DNA from 2 places in the Burkholderia territorii genome. Region 2 is predicted to be linked to the other one. Evidence: riboswitches for the same ligand, from Rfam matches in the RefSeq annotation. Region 2 holds a riboswitch; the other holds the start of a gene.
The links. Region 2 has a riboswitch for thiamine pyrophosphate ahead of thiC (phosphomethylpyrimidine synthase ThiC). Riboswitches for the same ligand answer to the same signal wherever they lie in the genome.
Positions count from the first base shown of each region.

Region 1: linked by a shared signal. The riboswitch ahead of WS51_RS12480 (FAD-dependent oxidoreductase) and the one ahead of thiC (phosphomethylpyrimidine synthase ThiC) in region 2 are both predicted to bind thiamine pyrophosphate.

Region 1 covers NZ_CP013366.1:373,853-381,183, forward strand. The annotation lists gene WS51_RS12465 (alanine/glycine:cation symporter family protein) at 1-669, shown strand, start outside; gene thpR (RNA 2',3'-cyclic phosphodiesterase) at 666-1,214, shown strand; gene WS51_RS12475 (ABC transporter ATP-binding protein/permease) at 1,283-3,052, opposite strand; TPP riboswitch at 3,321-3,444, shown strand; gene WS51_RS12480 (FAD-dependent oxidoreductase) at 3,678-4,814, shown strand; gene thiS (sulfur carrier protein ThiS) at 4,847-5,044, shown strand; gene WS51_RS12490 (thiazole synthase) at 5,083-5,898, shown strand; gene thiE (thiamine phosphate synthase) at 5,895-7,019, shown strand; gene WS51_RS12500 (ABC transporter ATP-binding protein) at 7,104-7,331, shown strand, end outside.
Region 2 covers NZ_CP013366.1:1,262,213-1,269,543, reverse strand. The annotation lists gene WS51_RS16515 (molybdopterin-dependent oxidoreductase) at 1-650, opposite strand, end outside; gene WS51_RS16510 (cytochrome b/b6 domain-containing protein) at 680-1,312, opposite strand; gene WS51_RS16505 (pentapeptide MXKDX repeat protein) at 1,400-1,651, opposite strand; TPP riboswitch at 1,922-2,038, shown strand; gene thiC (phosphomethylpyrimidine synthase ThiC) at 2,163-4,094, shown strand; gene WS51_RS16495 (glycine zipper 2TM domain-containing protein) at 4,352-4,567, shown strand; gene WS51_RS16490 (hypothetical protein) at 4,777-5,025, shown strand; gene WS51_RS16485 (DMT family transporter) at 5,165-6,091, shown strand; gene WS51_RS16480 (EAL domain-containing protein) at 6,532-7,331, shown strand, end outside.

The DNA of each region.
Region 1 (7,331 bases), 890 kb from region 2:
GCCGGCATGGGCAGCGCACCGAACGCGGCCGCGACCGCGAGCGTGCGGCATCCGGTCGTGCAGGGGCTGATCCAGATGCTCGGCGTGTTCGTCGACACGATCGTGATCTGCAGCGCGACCGCGTTCGTGATCCTGCTGTCGGGCCAGTACGAGCTCGGCACCGGCATGGAAGGCGCGGCGCTCACGCAGCGCGCGATCGCGAGCCACGTCGGCGACTGGGGCGGCATCTACATGGCCGTCGCGATCTTCTTCTTCGCGTACTCGTCGGTGATCGGCAATTACGCATACGCGGAAGGCAACGTCGACTTCATCACGAAGCGGCGCGGCGTGCTGCCGCTGTTCCGCATCGCGGTGCTCGGCATGGTGATGTTCGGCAGCGTCGGGCAACTGCCGCTCGTATGGGCGATGGCCGATACGAGCATGGGCCTGATGGCGATCATCAACCTGGTCGCGATTCTCGCACTCGGCAAGTATGCGCATGCCGCGTGGCGCGACTATCGCCAGCAGCGCGCGCAGGGCATTGCCGATCCGGTGTTTACGCGCAACACGATTCCCGAGCTCGCGCGCGTGCTGCCGGCCGACGTGTGGGGCGAGCACGGCCCGTTGCCGCAGCGTCCGGCGTCGGTCGATGCGGTGGCCGAAGCGCGCGTGACGGTGCGCGAGTCATGAACGGCGACCGGCTCCGTGCGTTCGTCGCGCTGATGCCCGATGCGGCATCTCGCGACGCGCTGCACGCGTTGCCGGTCACCCGAGGCGCGCGGCGCACGCTGCCCGCGCAACTGCACGTGACGCTCGCGTTCATCGGTGCAATCGAGCGCGCGCGTTGCGATGCGCTGGCCGCGCGCCTGCCGGCGCTCGCGGCCGCGCATGCGCTGCCGTTGCAGCCGGTCGAGCGCATTGCGTGGTGGCCGAGCCTGCCGCGCGCGAGACTGATCGTCGCGGAACTCGCGCCCGATCCCGCCTGTGCGGCGCTGAATGCCGATTTGTTCGCGCTGCTGTGCGAACTGGGCGTGCCGGCCGACCGCCGGCCGTTCAGGCCGCACGTCACGCTCGCGCGGCTGCCGCGCGACGCGGACGGGCAGCCCGCGCACGGCGGCGCGACGGGGCGGCCGATTGCGCTGCGTTTCGTCGCGCTGACGTTGTTCGAAAGCCGGCTGTCGCACGACGGCGTGTCGCATGTGCCGATCGTGTCGGTGCCGGTCGGGCCGGCGTAGCGGGAAGGCGGGAGCGACGAGGAAGAGAAGAAGGCCGGCGCGGTATGCGCCGGCCTTTTGCTTGGCGGTTACGCGGCGACCTTGTCGTTGTCGGTCACGCGTTCGACGTTGATCGTGCCGACGTGGAACGCGGCGAGCGATTCGCGATGCGCGATGCTGACGATCGCGGCCTTCGGCAGCCGTTCGGCGAACAGGTGATAGAGGCGCGCTTCGTTGTCGGCATCGAGCGCGCTGGTCGCTTCGTCGAGGAACAGGAAGTCCGGCTTGTGCAGCAGCACGCGCGCGCCGGCCAGACGCTGCTGTTCGCCCGGCGACAGCACGCGCGTCCAGTGGCCGGTCTCGTCGAGGCGCCCGACGTAGTCTTCGAGGCGGCACGCACGCAGCGCGTCGCGGCACGCGTCGTCGGTGAACGCGTCGGGCGTGGCCGGGTAGGTGAGCGCGGCCTTCAGCGTGCCGATCGGCAAATAGCTGGTTTGCGGCACGAACATCATCCGTGCGCCGACCGGCGCGTCGATCGCGCCGTCGCCGAACGGCCACAGGCCCGCGAGCGCGCGCATGAACGTGCTCTTGCCGGAGCCGGACTTGCCGATTACCAGCCAGCGCGAGCCGGGCTCGATCGTCACGTTGCCGATGTTGGCGAGCGCGTCGCCGTTCGGCAGCGCGAGCTTCAGCGACGACGTCGACAGCTTCGCGGCATCGACGTAGTGCAGGTTGATGCCGCCGTGCTCGGTCGCGGGCGACAGGCTTTCCTTCAGGTGCGACGTGCCCATGACACGCTTGAATTCACGCAGACGGTTGACGGTCGCGCGCCATTCGACGAGGGTCGAGTAACTGTTGATGAACCACGAGAACGAGTCGCTGACGGTGCCGAACGCGGACGCAATCTGCATCAGCACGCCGAACGAGAACGCGCCCGCGAAATAGCGCGGCGCCGCGACGACGAGCGGGAAGATGATCGCGATCTGCCCGTAGAAGCTGAGCACGAACGTGAGGCGCTTCGTGTACTTCATCACGCGCCACCAGTTGTCCCGAATGCGCATGAACAGCGTCTGCGCGGTGCCGATCTCGGTTTTCTCGCCGTCGTAGAACGCGATCTGCTCGGCGTTCTCGCGCACGCGGATCAGGCCGAAGCGGAAGTCGGCCTCGACGCGCTGTTGCTGGTAGTTGATCGACACGAGCGGGTGACCGACCTTCTGGATGAGCAGCGAGCCGACCACCGCATACAGTGCGGCCGCCCAGACCATGTACCCGGGGATCGCGACAGGCGTAGCACCCAGCGTAATCGTCAGCGCGCCCGCGAGCGACCACAGGATCGTGATGAACGACACGAGCGTGACGACCGTCGACAGCAGGTCGAGCGACAACGTGAGCGTCGTCGTCGCGAACGACTGGAGGTCGTCGGTGATCCGCTGATCGGGGTTGTCGGCGAGGCGGTCGCGCTCGATCCGGTAGAACGCGCGATCGCCGAGCCATTGGCCGAGGAAGCGCTCGGTGAGCCACTGGCGCCAGCGGAACCCGAGCATCTGGCGCAGGTAACGGCCGTACACGGCGAGGATGATGAACGCGAACGCGAATCCCGAGAACTGCATCAACAGGTCGGGGAAATCGTGAACGTTCTTCGATTGCAGCGCGTTGTAGAACCCCACGTTCCACTTGTTCAGCTTCACGTTGATCCAGACCACGCAGAGATTGATCGCGATGATCGTGATCAGCAGCCCCCACGCGATTTTCCATTCGGACGACACCCAGTAGGGCTTGATGAGGCTCCATGCGGATACCGGGCGCTCGTCCTGCGGCGCGTCGGGGGCGGAGCGGACGGGATCGATCGATTGGGTCATGTGCTTCCTGATGAGTTGCCGGCGCGCGGGCCGGGCGGAGCCGGACGCGCGCCGCGATACGGCATGCCGGGACGAGGTGCCGACTGACGGCGGGCGTCCGGATGGTGGCCCGCGCGTCTTAAACGGCACTTAAGGCCGGCGGTGACGCGGCAACCGGCCGCTCGCGCGGCCGGCCTGCGGGCATTGTGCCAGAGCGGCGCGGCGCGACGGCGAATTTGCCGCAGGGGGACAGTTTGCGGCGCTTTCCGCTTTTATGGTCTAATGGCCGACGACGAAACAGGGGTGCTTCGAGCGCGGCCGACGGACAGTTCCGGGCGACGCGGCGAGGCTGAGAAAGACCCTTCGCACCCGATCCGGGTAATACCGGCGAGGGAAGTTTCTGATCCCGCCGGGCCGCGCTGGCCGCCATCCCACATGGCCAGCGCCCGAGTTCCGCCCGGCCGGCCTTTGCTGCCGGTTTCGTCCTTTGGGTACGCGCGCTGCGCGTTACGGAAGGAATGATGACCGCTCAATCTTCAGTCTTTTGCGCTGTTCCCGATCCGCTGTCGCGTGCATCCGCACGGGGCGCCGCGTGCACGTCGACGTGCGTCGCACGCGCCCGCGCGGCTCGGCGGGAGGGCGCGCGATGAACCTTCACGCTTGCCGGCCGGATTTCGCGGTACTCGGCGGCGGCCTCGTCGGCCGCTTGATCGCCTGGCGGCTCGCGGGCGACGGGCATCGCGTCGCGCTCTACGAGCGCGGCGGCCCGGATGGCGAGCAGTCGGCCGCATGGGTCGCGGCCGCGATGCTCGCGCCGCTCGCCGAGGCGGCAAGCGCCGAGCTGCTGATCACCGAGCTCGGCGCCGCATCGCTCGCGCGCTGGCCGCAATGGCTCGCGGAACTGCCCGAACCGGTGTTCTTCCAGCAGCACGGCACGCTCGTCGTCTGGCATCACGCGGATCGCGCCGAGGCGCCGCTGTTCGAGCGTCGCGTGCGCGCGAACGCGCCGGCCGAGCTGTTCGACGGTGGCTTCGTCGCATTGGCCGGCGCGCAGGTCGACGCGGCCGAGCCCGCGCTCGCGGGGCGTTTCGCGCGCGGCCTGATGCTGCCGCGCGAAGGGCAGCTCGACAACCGCCAGGCGCTGCGTGCACTCGCGGCGGGCCTTGCGCAACGCGGCGTCGAACTGCACTGGCACGCGACGATCGACGACGCGAACCGGCCCGACGCGCATTTCACGATCGATTGCCGCGGGCTCGGCGCGAAAGCGGTGCTGCCCGCGCTGCGCGGCATCCGCGGCGAAGTCGCGCGCGTGCGCGCAACGGGCATCGGGCTCACGCGGCCCGTGCGGTTGCTGCATCCGCGTTATCCCCTCTACATCGCGCCGAAACAGGACGACCTGTACGTGATCGGCGCGACCGAAGTGGAGGGCGAGGACATGTCGCCCGTCAGCGTGCGCTCGGCGCTCGAACTGTTGAGCGCGGCGTTTTCCGTGCATCCCGCATTCGGCGAGGCGCGCATTCTCGAACTGAATGCGCAATGCCGCCCGACGCTGCCCGATCATCGCCCGGCGGTGGTCTGGGACGGCGCGACGACGCTGGCCGTCAACGGCCTGTACCGGCACGGCTTCATGATCGCGCCGGAAGTCGCGCATGCGGCGGTCGCGTTCGCGCAAGGCGCGCTCGGCGGCGCGTTCGCCGATGCCGACGCGTTCGCCGCGTGGCGCGATGCCGCGCGCTGGCCGACGCTCCTTCATCACCGCGACGACGCGCGCCAGCCGGCCTGACGCGCGCTGCCCACCGAATTCGATCGAGTCTCATGGATATCCAGATCAATCAACAGACGCTGACGCTGCCCGACGGCGCGACGGTGGCCGACGCGCTCGCCGCGTACGGCGCGCGTCCGCCGTACGCGGTCGCGCTGAACGGCAACTTCGTCGCGCGCACGCAGCATGCGGCGCGCGCACTCGCGGCGGGCGACAAGCTCGACGTCGTGCACCCCGTCGCGGGCGGCTGAGCGCCGCCGCTTCGCCTCCGCTCTTCCAGGAAAACGACATGACGTCCCTCACTTCCGCCGACGCGCTGACGCTGTACGGCGAAACCTTCGCAAGCCGCGTGCTGCTCGGCACGTCGCGCTACCCGTCGCTGCAGTCGCTGTCCGATTCGATCGCCGCGTCGCGCCCCGGCATGGTGACGGTCGCGCTGCGCCGCCAGATGAACGGCGGCACCGCCGAGGCCGGCTTTTTCGACCTGCTCAAGCGTCACGCGGTGCCGCTGCTGCCGAACACGGCCGGCTGCCAGACCGTTGCCGAGGCAGTGACGACCGCGCACATGGCGCGCGAGGTGTTCGACACCGACTGGATCAAGCTCGAGCTGATCGGCGACGATTACACGCTGCAGCCCGACCCGATCGGACTGATCGAGGCGGCCGCGCAACTGGTCAAGGATGGTTTCAAGGTGCTGCCGTACTGCACCGAGGATCTCGTGATCGGCCGGCGCCTGCTCGACGTCGGTTGCGAGGCGCTGATGCCCTGGGGCGCGCCGATCGGCACCGGCAAGGGCGTCGTCAATCCGTACGGGCTGCGCGTGCTGCGCGAGCGGCTGCCGGACGTGCCGTTGATCGTCGACGCCGGGCTCGGCGTACCGTCGCACGCGTGCCAGGTGATGGAATGGGGATTCGACGGCGTGCTGCTGAACACCGCCGTGTCGCAGGCCACGCATCCGGAAATCATGGCGCGTGCGTTCGCGCAGGGCGTCGAGGCCGGCCGTGCGGCTTATCTCGCCGGGCCGATGGATGCGCGCGAGACCGCGCATGCGAGCACGCCGGTCGTTGGAATGCCGTTCTGGCACCAGGACGGGAGCGGCGCATGAGCGCGCGCTTCGCCGATGCATTCTGGCCGCCGGCCGATGAACTGGCCGAAGCGGCCGAGCGGATTCGCGCCCGCCTGGGCGACTGGCCGACCGGCACCGCGGCGTGGCGCCTGTGCGTCGCGGCGCCCGACGTACCGGCCGCCGGCGACGTGCTGATCGTGTCAGCCGGCGATCGTGCCGCGCAGGCGCGCGCGTCGGCGGCATCGCGCCCTGCGTCGCCGGACGCGGTCGCGATCGAGTTCGACGAGCACGGCGCTGCGCTGCATGCCGCGGGCGTGCGCTACGCGCTGGAGGCCGCGCATCCGCTCGCCGACGACTGGATCGCGGCGCTGGCGGCGTTCCTCGATTGCGGTTTCGAGCCGATCGACGCGCTGGTGCTCGCGCTCGCGTGGCGGGACGGCGACGAAGCGCGCGGTACCGACGCGTGGCCGGTGGACGCTGCGCGATTCCCGCGCATCGCGGGCCTGCCGGCCGCGCCCGAACCCGCATTCCCGCCGTGCCCGCCGCAATTGGGCCTCTATCCGGTCGTCCCCGACGCCGAATGGGTCGAACGCGTGCTCGAATGCGGTGCGCGAACCGTGCAGCTGCGCGTGAAAGGCGCGACCCCGGATGCGTTGCGCCGGGAAATCGCGCGCGCAGTCGCCGCAGGGCGCCGATATCACGATGCACGCGTGTTCATCAACGATCACTGGCAGATCGCGATGGAAGAGGGTGCGTATGGCGTACATCTCGGTCAGGAGGATCTGGAAACGGCGGATCTGGCCGCGATCGCGCGCGCGGGCTTGCGGCTCGGCCTGTCGAGTCACGGTTATTACGAGATGTTGCGCGCGTTGCACGAGCGGCCGAGCTATCTGGCGCTCGGCCCCGTGTACGCGACCGCGACCAAGGCCGTCGCGGCGCCGCCCCAGGGCCTCGCGCGGATCGCCCGCTATGCGCGCTTCGCGGGCGCGCGGGCGCCGCTCGTCGCGATCGGCGGCGTCGGGCTCGACGCGCTGCCGGACGTGCTGGCGACGGGCGTCGGCAGCGTCGCGGTGGTCAGTGCGATCACGGGTGCAGACGATTATCGGGCGGCGGTTGTTGCGTTGCAGCAATGCTTTGCCCGACAATTTGACAATCGTTGACCGCGGGGTTCGAAACGGCGTCACGACATCATTCCAATGCAGGCCCTATAATTCGGCGTTCTGCGTAAAAGGACTGTCAGCTCCGTGAGCCCCACTCCTACCGACACACTGCTGGAACTTCGCGACGTCGACTTTGGCTACGGCGACCGCCTCGTCCTGTCGAACCTGAACATGCGCTTCGGGCGCGGCCAGGTCGTCGCCGTCATGGGCGGGTCGGGTTGCGGCAAGACGACCGTGCTGCGTCTGATCGGCGGCCTGGTGCGCGCGCGGCGCGGCCAGGTGCTGTTCGACGGCGCCGACGTCGGCGCGCAG
Region 2 (7,331 bases):
AACTCCGGCGGCAGGCGGCGGCCGTCGTAGTCGAATGCGAGCAGCGTCTGCGGATGCAGCGCGGTCGGCATGTCGATGCTCTCGTAGTAATCGTCCGCGCATTTGAAGCCGACGTATTTCGCATGCGTATCGGCGCCGACGCGGGCAAGGAACGCGCCAAACGGCGTGCCGCCCCAGCGGCCGATCGCGCTCCACCCTTCCACGCAGATGTGCCGCGTGATCTGCTCCGCGTGCGGCAGCGCATACAGCTCGTCGAGCGTCCACACGCGCTTGCCCGTCACCCGGCCCGACAGCACGAGCCGGTACGTCGATGCGTCGACGTGCGGCACGTCGTCGATGCCGTAATACGCGTTGAACGGGAACGGCCGCGTGATGTCGGCCTCCGTATAGGTCGGCGCGAGCCGCTCGCCGCTGAACAGCCACGCCTGCACGCGATCGTTCATGCGCGATACCTTCTCGAGGAACGCGTTGACCGACGCGTCGTCCTGCAGCGTGCAGCCGGTCAGCATCGTCAGGCCGCCGAGCGTCAGCACGCGCCGGTTGAACAGGCGCCGCGACGGCATCTCGAGTTCGCGGCGCACGTCGAGCTCGAGCGACTTGCGGTCGAGCGTCCAGCCCGGCCGACCACGGTTGTTTCCGGATTCCGACATGATGAATTCCTTCGCCCGCGGCATGCGGGTCAGCGGCCGCGCAGCATCGCGAGCAGCGAGCGCGGCACCAGCAGCGCCATCGCGACGTGTACGACGAAAAACGCAACGAGCAGCGACATCGCCCAGAAGTGCACGACACGCGCGTTGTCGTAGCCGCCGAACAGCTCGCGCAGCAGCGGAAACTGCACCGATTTCCAGATCGTGAGCCCCGACAGCACCAGCACGATCAAATCGACGATCGCGGTCAGGTACGCGGCCCGCTGCACCGCGTTGTAGACGCTCAGGTCGTCGTGCGACAACCGGCCGCCCAGTGCCGCGCGCACGTCGCGCCCTATCGAGGCCGGCGTGACCGGCAGCATCTTGCGCGCGAGGCGCCCCGTCGCGATCGACATCGCGAGGTAGAACAGCCCGTTGCCGACCAGCAGCCACATCGCCGCGAAATGCCATTGGAGCGCGCCGCCCAGCCAGCCGCCGAGCGTGATGCCGTGCGCGAACGTGAACGGCGGATAGATCGGCGACGCATCGTAGATGCGCCAGCCGGACAGTGCCATCAGGATCGCCGCGAGCGCGTTGAGCCAGTGGCTCACGCGCACCCACAGCGGATGAATCGTGCGCGCGGGCGGCGTGGCAGCCGCGTGCCCGGCAGCGGGAACGGTTTGCATGATGAAGACTCCCGGAACGTAGCGGCGGTGCGCGACGCGCGCGCGGCCTCGTGTGCCGCATGCGCGGGCCGCGCGCCACCGCGTGGGTCAGTTCGACGGCGCCATCTTGTCGCCCGACGTCGACTTGCCCATCGCGTCGTGCGACATCGCGTCCTTCTTCATCGCGTGCTTCTTCATCGCGTCTTTCTTCATCGCACCGTCCTTCGCCATCGCGTCGTGGCCCATTGCGTCCTTCGACATCGATGAGCCCTCCTTCGACATCGCGTCGTTCTGCGCATATGCGCCCGTTGCGACCATGGCGAAACCGGCGACACAGGCTGCGATCAGTACTTTTTTCATGACATCTCTCCGAAACATGGGTTTGAGGAGCCGAATAGACGGAGGACGTCGCGGGATATGACAGTCGTTTCGAGAATTTTTTTTCAGGGACCGTCGAAACCGCTGCATTGCTGCACCGCGCCGTCATTGTCAGCGGGGCCGCAGGGCCGCGCGGCGGTGCAATTGAGCGCGGCTTGCGCGGCGGGCGCTCGCCCCGCATTGCTGCAAGCGCACCGCGGCCACCGGTCCGCCACCGGTTGAAACCGCCGCGAAGCCAGTGTATCGTGTGCGCTGCTAACGCGGGGGTCCTGCAATGCGTTCGGTCAAACAACCGGCATTGCGGGTGAGAAATACCCTTTGAACCTGATCTGGATAATGCCAGCGCAGGGAAGCGTACGGATTTCACCGCCATCCTTCTGACGAAATCCGCCGCCTCACCAAGCCTCGTCTCCTGCTTAGCTCGAGCCCCACATTCGTCAAGGGCTCCGGGCAAGCGCCGTGGCGCCTGTCCGGCGCTCACACAGGAGATTGCATGAACGCCAATCCGAAATTTCTGTCCGCGGACGCGCACGTCGACGCCGCCGCCGTCGCCCCGCTGCCCAATTCGCGAAAGGTTTATGTAACCGGCTCGCAGCCCGACATCCGCGTGCCGATGCGCGAGATCACGCAGTCCGACACGCCGACCGGCTTCGGCGGCGAAAAGAACCCGCCGATCTACGTGTACGACACGTCGGGCCCGTACACCGATCCGGACGCGAAGATCGACATCCGCGCAGGCCTGCCGGCACTGCGCCAGCGCTGGATCGAAGCGCGCGGCGACACCGAGGTGCTCGACGGCCTGTCGAGCCTGTACGGCCGCGAGCGAGCCGCCGACCCGGCCACCGCCGACCTGCGTTTCCCGGGCCTGCACCGCAACCCGCGCCGCGCGCAGGCCGGCAAGAACGTCACGCAGATGCACTACGCGCGCCAGGGCATCATCACGCCGGAAATGGAATACATCGCGATCCGCGAGAACCAGCGCCGCGCCGAGTACATCGAGAGCCTGAAGTCGAGCGGCCCGAACGGCGCGAAGCTCGCCGCGATGATGGGCCGCCAGCATCCGGGCCAGGCATTCGGCGCCGCGGCCTTCGGCGCGAACGCGCTCGCCGAGATCACGCCCGAGTTCGTCCGCGACGAAGTCGCGCGCGGCCGCGCGATCATTCCCGCGAACATCAACCACCCGGAATCCGAGCCGATGATCATCGGCCGCAACTTCCTCGTGAAGATCAACGCGAACATCGGCAACTCGGCCGTCACGTCGTCGATCGGCGAGGAAGTCGACAAGATGACGTGGGCGATCCGCTGGGGCGGCGACACGGTGATGGACCTGTCGACCGGCAAGCACATCCATGAAACGCGCGAGTGGATCATCCGCAACAGCCCGGTGCCGATCGGCACGGTGCCGATCTACCAGGCGCTCGAAAAGGTCAACGGCAAGGCCGAGGACCTCACCTGGGAAATCTTCCGCGACACGCTGATCGAGCAGGCCGAGCAAGGCGTCGACTACTTCACGATCCACGCGGGCGTGCGCCTGCAGTACGTGCCGCTCACCGCTAACCGGATGACGGGCATCGTGTCGCGCGGCGGCTCGATCATGGCGAAGTGGTGCCTCGCGCATCACAAGGAAAGCTTCCTGTACGAACACTTCGAAGAGATCTGCGAGATCATGAAGGCGTACGACGTGAGCTTCTCGCTCGGCGACGGCCTGCGTCCCGGCTCGATCTACGACGCGAACGACGAGGCGCAGCTCGGCGAACTGAAGACGCTCGGCGAGCTCACGCAGATCGCGTGGGAGCACGACGTGCAGGTGATGATCGAAGGCCCCGGCCACGTGCCGATGCAGCTGATCAAGGAGAACATGGATCTCCAGCTCGACTGGTGCAAGGAAGCGCCGTTCTACACGCTCGGGCCGCTGACCACCGACATCGCGCCCGGCTACGACCACATCACGTCGGGCATCGGCGCCGCGATGATCGGCTGGTTCGGCACCGCGATGCTGTGCTACGTGACGCCCAAGGAGCACCTCGGGCTGCCGAACAAGGACGACGTGAAGGAAGGCATCATCACGTACAAGCTCGCCGCGCATGCGGCCGACCTGGCCAAGGGCCACCCCGGCGCGCAGGTGCGCGACAACGCGCTGTCGAAGGCGCGTTTCGAGTTCCGCTGGGAAGACCAGTTCAACATCGGCCTCGACCCCGACAAGGCGCGCGAATTCCACGACGAGACGCTGCCGAAGGATTCGGCGAAGGTCGCGCACTTCTGCTCGATGTGCGGCCCGCACTTCTGCTCGATGAAGATCACGCAGGACGTGCGCGAGTTCGCGGCGCAACAGGGCGTGTCGGAAACCGAGGCGCTGAAGAAGGGAATGGAAGTGAAGGCGGTCGAGTTCGTGAAGACCGGCGCCGAGATCTATCACCGCCAGTAAATCTGCAAGCGAACGCGGCGGCCCGCGCGGGCCGCTTCGCTTCGTGAAGCACGGCACGAAGCCCGCCATCAGGCGGGCTTTTTTCTGCGCGCTCGCATGCGGTGTACCCGCCGGTGCGAGCGAAACAATTGATTACGAAACCGCCAGAGCCTTAACAAGTCCTTACAACCGCCGCTCGGAAGCGCGCGTAGATTGAATTCATGCGCGGCCGTCAGGCGGTCGCGCGACCTCCGTTCACTACCACAAGGACAACGATCATGAACCATTCGATTCGGCGTTTTGGGGTATGCGCGCTGCTCGTCGCGACGGTGGCCAGTCTCTCGGCCTGCGATTCGATGACACGACGCCAGCGCGATACCGCGATCGGTGCCGGTGTCGGCGGCGTCGCCGGCGCGGCGATCGGCGGCAACGCGCTGTCGACGCTGGGCGGTGCGGCAGCAGGCGGCATCATCGGCAACCAGGTCGGCAAATAAGCCGGCCGGCTTACCCGGCTGCCGCGCTACGCGCGGCAAGCGCCGGCCTGACGGCGTTTCCGCCACGCGGGAGCGCCGTTTTTCATATGCGGCGCCGCAACATCCCGTAGCGGCCCGGAAATGATCCGTTACCGTTTAGCGCACCTTGTCATCGCCGCGCGGCCTAAGCTTAAGCATCTGCCGATTGCCGGCCCCGCCGGAGAGACATCATGAACAGGATCTTCGTCGCCGCGGCGCTCGCGTGCACGACGCTCGCCGGCTGTTACTACCCTTACGGCTACTATCCGTCCGGTTACTACGCGGCGGCGCCGGTTCAGCCCGCGCCGGTATACGTCGATCCGGGCCCCGCGTACTACTACCCGGCCCCTGCGTATGCGCCGGCCTGGGGCGGCTACTGGGGCCCGGCGGTGTCGCTCAATTTCGGCTTCGGCGGACACGGCGGCTGGCACCATCATTGAACGGCCGGCCGGGTACCCGGCCGGGCCACGTCGCCGACGGGCCGACTTCCCGGTTCTTGTCATTTCATCCGATCGTGAAACGACGGCACGGGAACACATGTAAGATTCTTCGCATCCCGTCCCCTCGCCGCCACGCTCGATGTCGCCCAAAAACGCCTTTCTGCTGACCGTCCTCGCCGCCCTGTGGGGCGCGTCGTTCCTGTTCATCCGGATCGGCGTCGCCGATTTCGGTGTCGCGCCGTTGATGGCGCTGCGCGTGGGCATCGGCGCGCTGTTTCTCGCAGGCTTCGCGCTGACGCGCTTCAAGCCCGCAGAGCTCGGCGCACAGCTGCGCCGTCGCGCGTGGCCGCTGTTCGTCGTTGGCGCGCTGAACTCGGGCATCCCGTTCTGCCTGTTCGCGTTCGCGGAACTGACGCTGTCTGCCGGCGTGACGTCGGTGATCAACGCGACGACGCCGCTGTGGGGCGCGCTCGTCGCGTATCTGTGGCTGAAGGACAAGCTGTCGCTGCCGCGCGCGCTCGGCCTTGTGATCGGGTTTGCGGGCGTCCTCACGCTCGTGTGGGACCAGATCGCGAACGCACACGGCAGCACCGGCGCCAGCGCGACCGCGCTCGCCGCCGTCGCCGCGCTCGGCGCGACGCTGCTGTATGGCATCGCGGCAAACTACACGAAACGCACGTTGAGCGGCGTCGACCCGCTCGTCAACGCGACCGGCAGCATGATCGGATCGACCGTGCTGCTGCTGCCGTTCGCGATCGCGACGTGGCCCACGGCGGCCGTCGGCATGCATGCCTGGGGTGCCGTGCTCGCGCTCGGCATCGCCTGCACGGGCATCGCGTATTTCATCTTCTTCCATCTGATCGCGCATGTGGGCCCGGCCCGCGCGATTACCGTGACGTTCGTGATCCCGGTGTTCGGCCTGCTGTGGGGCGCGCTGTTCCTCGGCGAACACGTATCGCTCGTGATGATCGAAGGCTGCGCGATCGTGCTCGTCGGCACCGCGCTGGCGACCGGCGTGATCAAGCGGATTCCCGGGCTCCGCCCGCGCGGCGGCGAAGCGGCCTGAACGGCGGATGCGGCCGGTGCCCCGCCGGTGCGGATTTCCCGCGCCGCACCGGCCGCCGATCCTCGAGCGCCGCATGTCGCCCGGTGCGCGACGGCGCGCGTCGAGTTTCGCGTGACGCAATGCAGCCGCGCGGCTTTCCGGCCCTCCCGTATTCCTTGCACGCGATGCGCGCGGCACACGCGGCGCTGTCGCCGCATACGCGAGCAGCGAGCCGCGCGTGTCGTGTTCCCGGTCGCACAGCCGCGTCCAGCCGTCGGTGTAGCGTTTGCGTCTGGAGTTACCCTGATACGCGCGCGGCACCATTGCCGTTACACTCGAAATATCCATCCGCAGAAGGCGGTTACGATGCACCACGATCTTTCGCGTCCACCTGTGCGTGCGACGGCTTCTGCGTGGCGCGTACGATGCCGCCCCCCCGATCGCCCCCGGGCATCGTTGACATGAAGCCCTCCCGCGATCTCTCGCTCGACTCCCTGCTCGAACGCCTCACGCCGACGCCCAGCGGCTGGACCGCCACGTACCGCGAGACGACGCTGCGCAGCGTGTTTCAACCCGTGCTGTCGATCACGCACAAGCGCGTGGTCGGCTATGAAGCGTTGCTGCGCGTCGTGGACGAGAACGGCACACTGGTTTCGCCGGTCGCGCTGTTCGACAGGACGCGTGCCGCTGCCGAAGCGTTGCTGCTCGACCGGCTCGCCCGCTGCCTGCATACGGCCAACTTCGTCGCGCAAGGCATCGGCGACGGCTGGCTGTTCCTGAACGTGACGCCGCGCGTGCTCGATTCGGGCCTCGTGCAGCGCGAATTCGTCGAAGCGCTGTGCCGTCATTTCGCGCTGCCGCCGAACCGCATCGTGCTGGAAGTCGTCGAGCAGCCCGCGCGCGACGAAGCGGCGCTCGCCCGCACGATCGACATGATCCAGCACCGGGACTTCCTGATCGCGATCGACGATTTCGGCACCGGGTTCTCGAATTTCGACCGTGTTTGGCGCACACGTCCCGATATCGTGAAGCTCGATCGGTCGCTGGTCGAACGCGCGAACGCGTCGGCCGACGACCGTCGCATCATGCACCACCTGGTATCGATGCTCCACCAGGCCGGCGCGATGGTGCTCGCCGAAGGCGTCGAAAGCGACGACGCGCTGCAGACGCTGATGGAGGCCGACATCGATTTCGTCCAGGGTTTCCAGTTCGGCCAGCCCGACGCATCGATCGCGCACGCGAGTGCCGCGGCGCCCGCGAT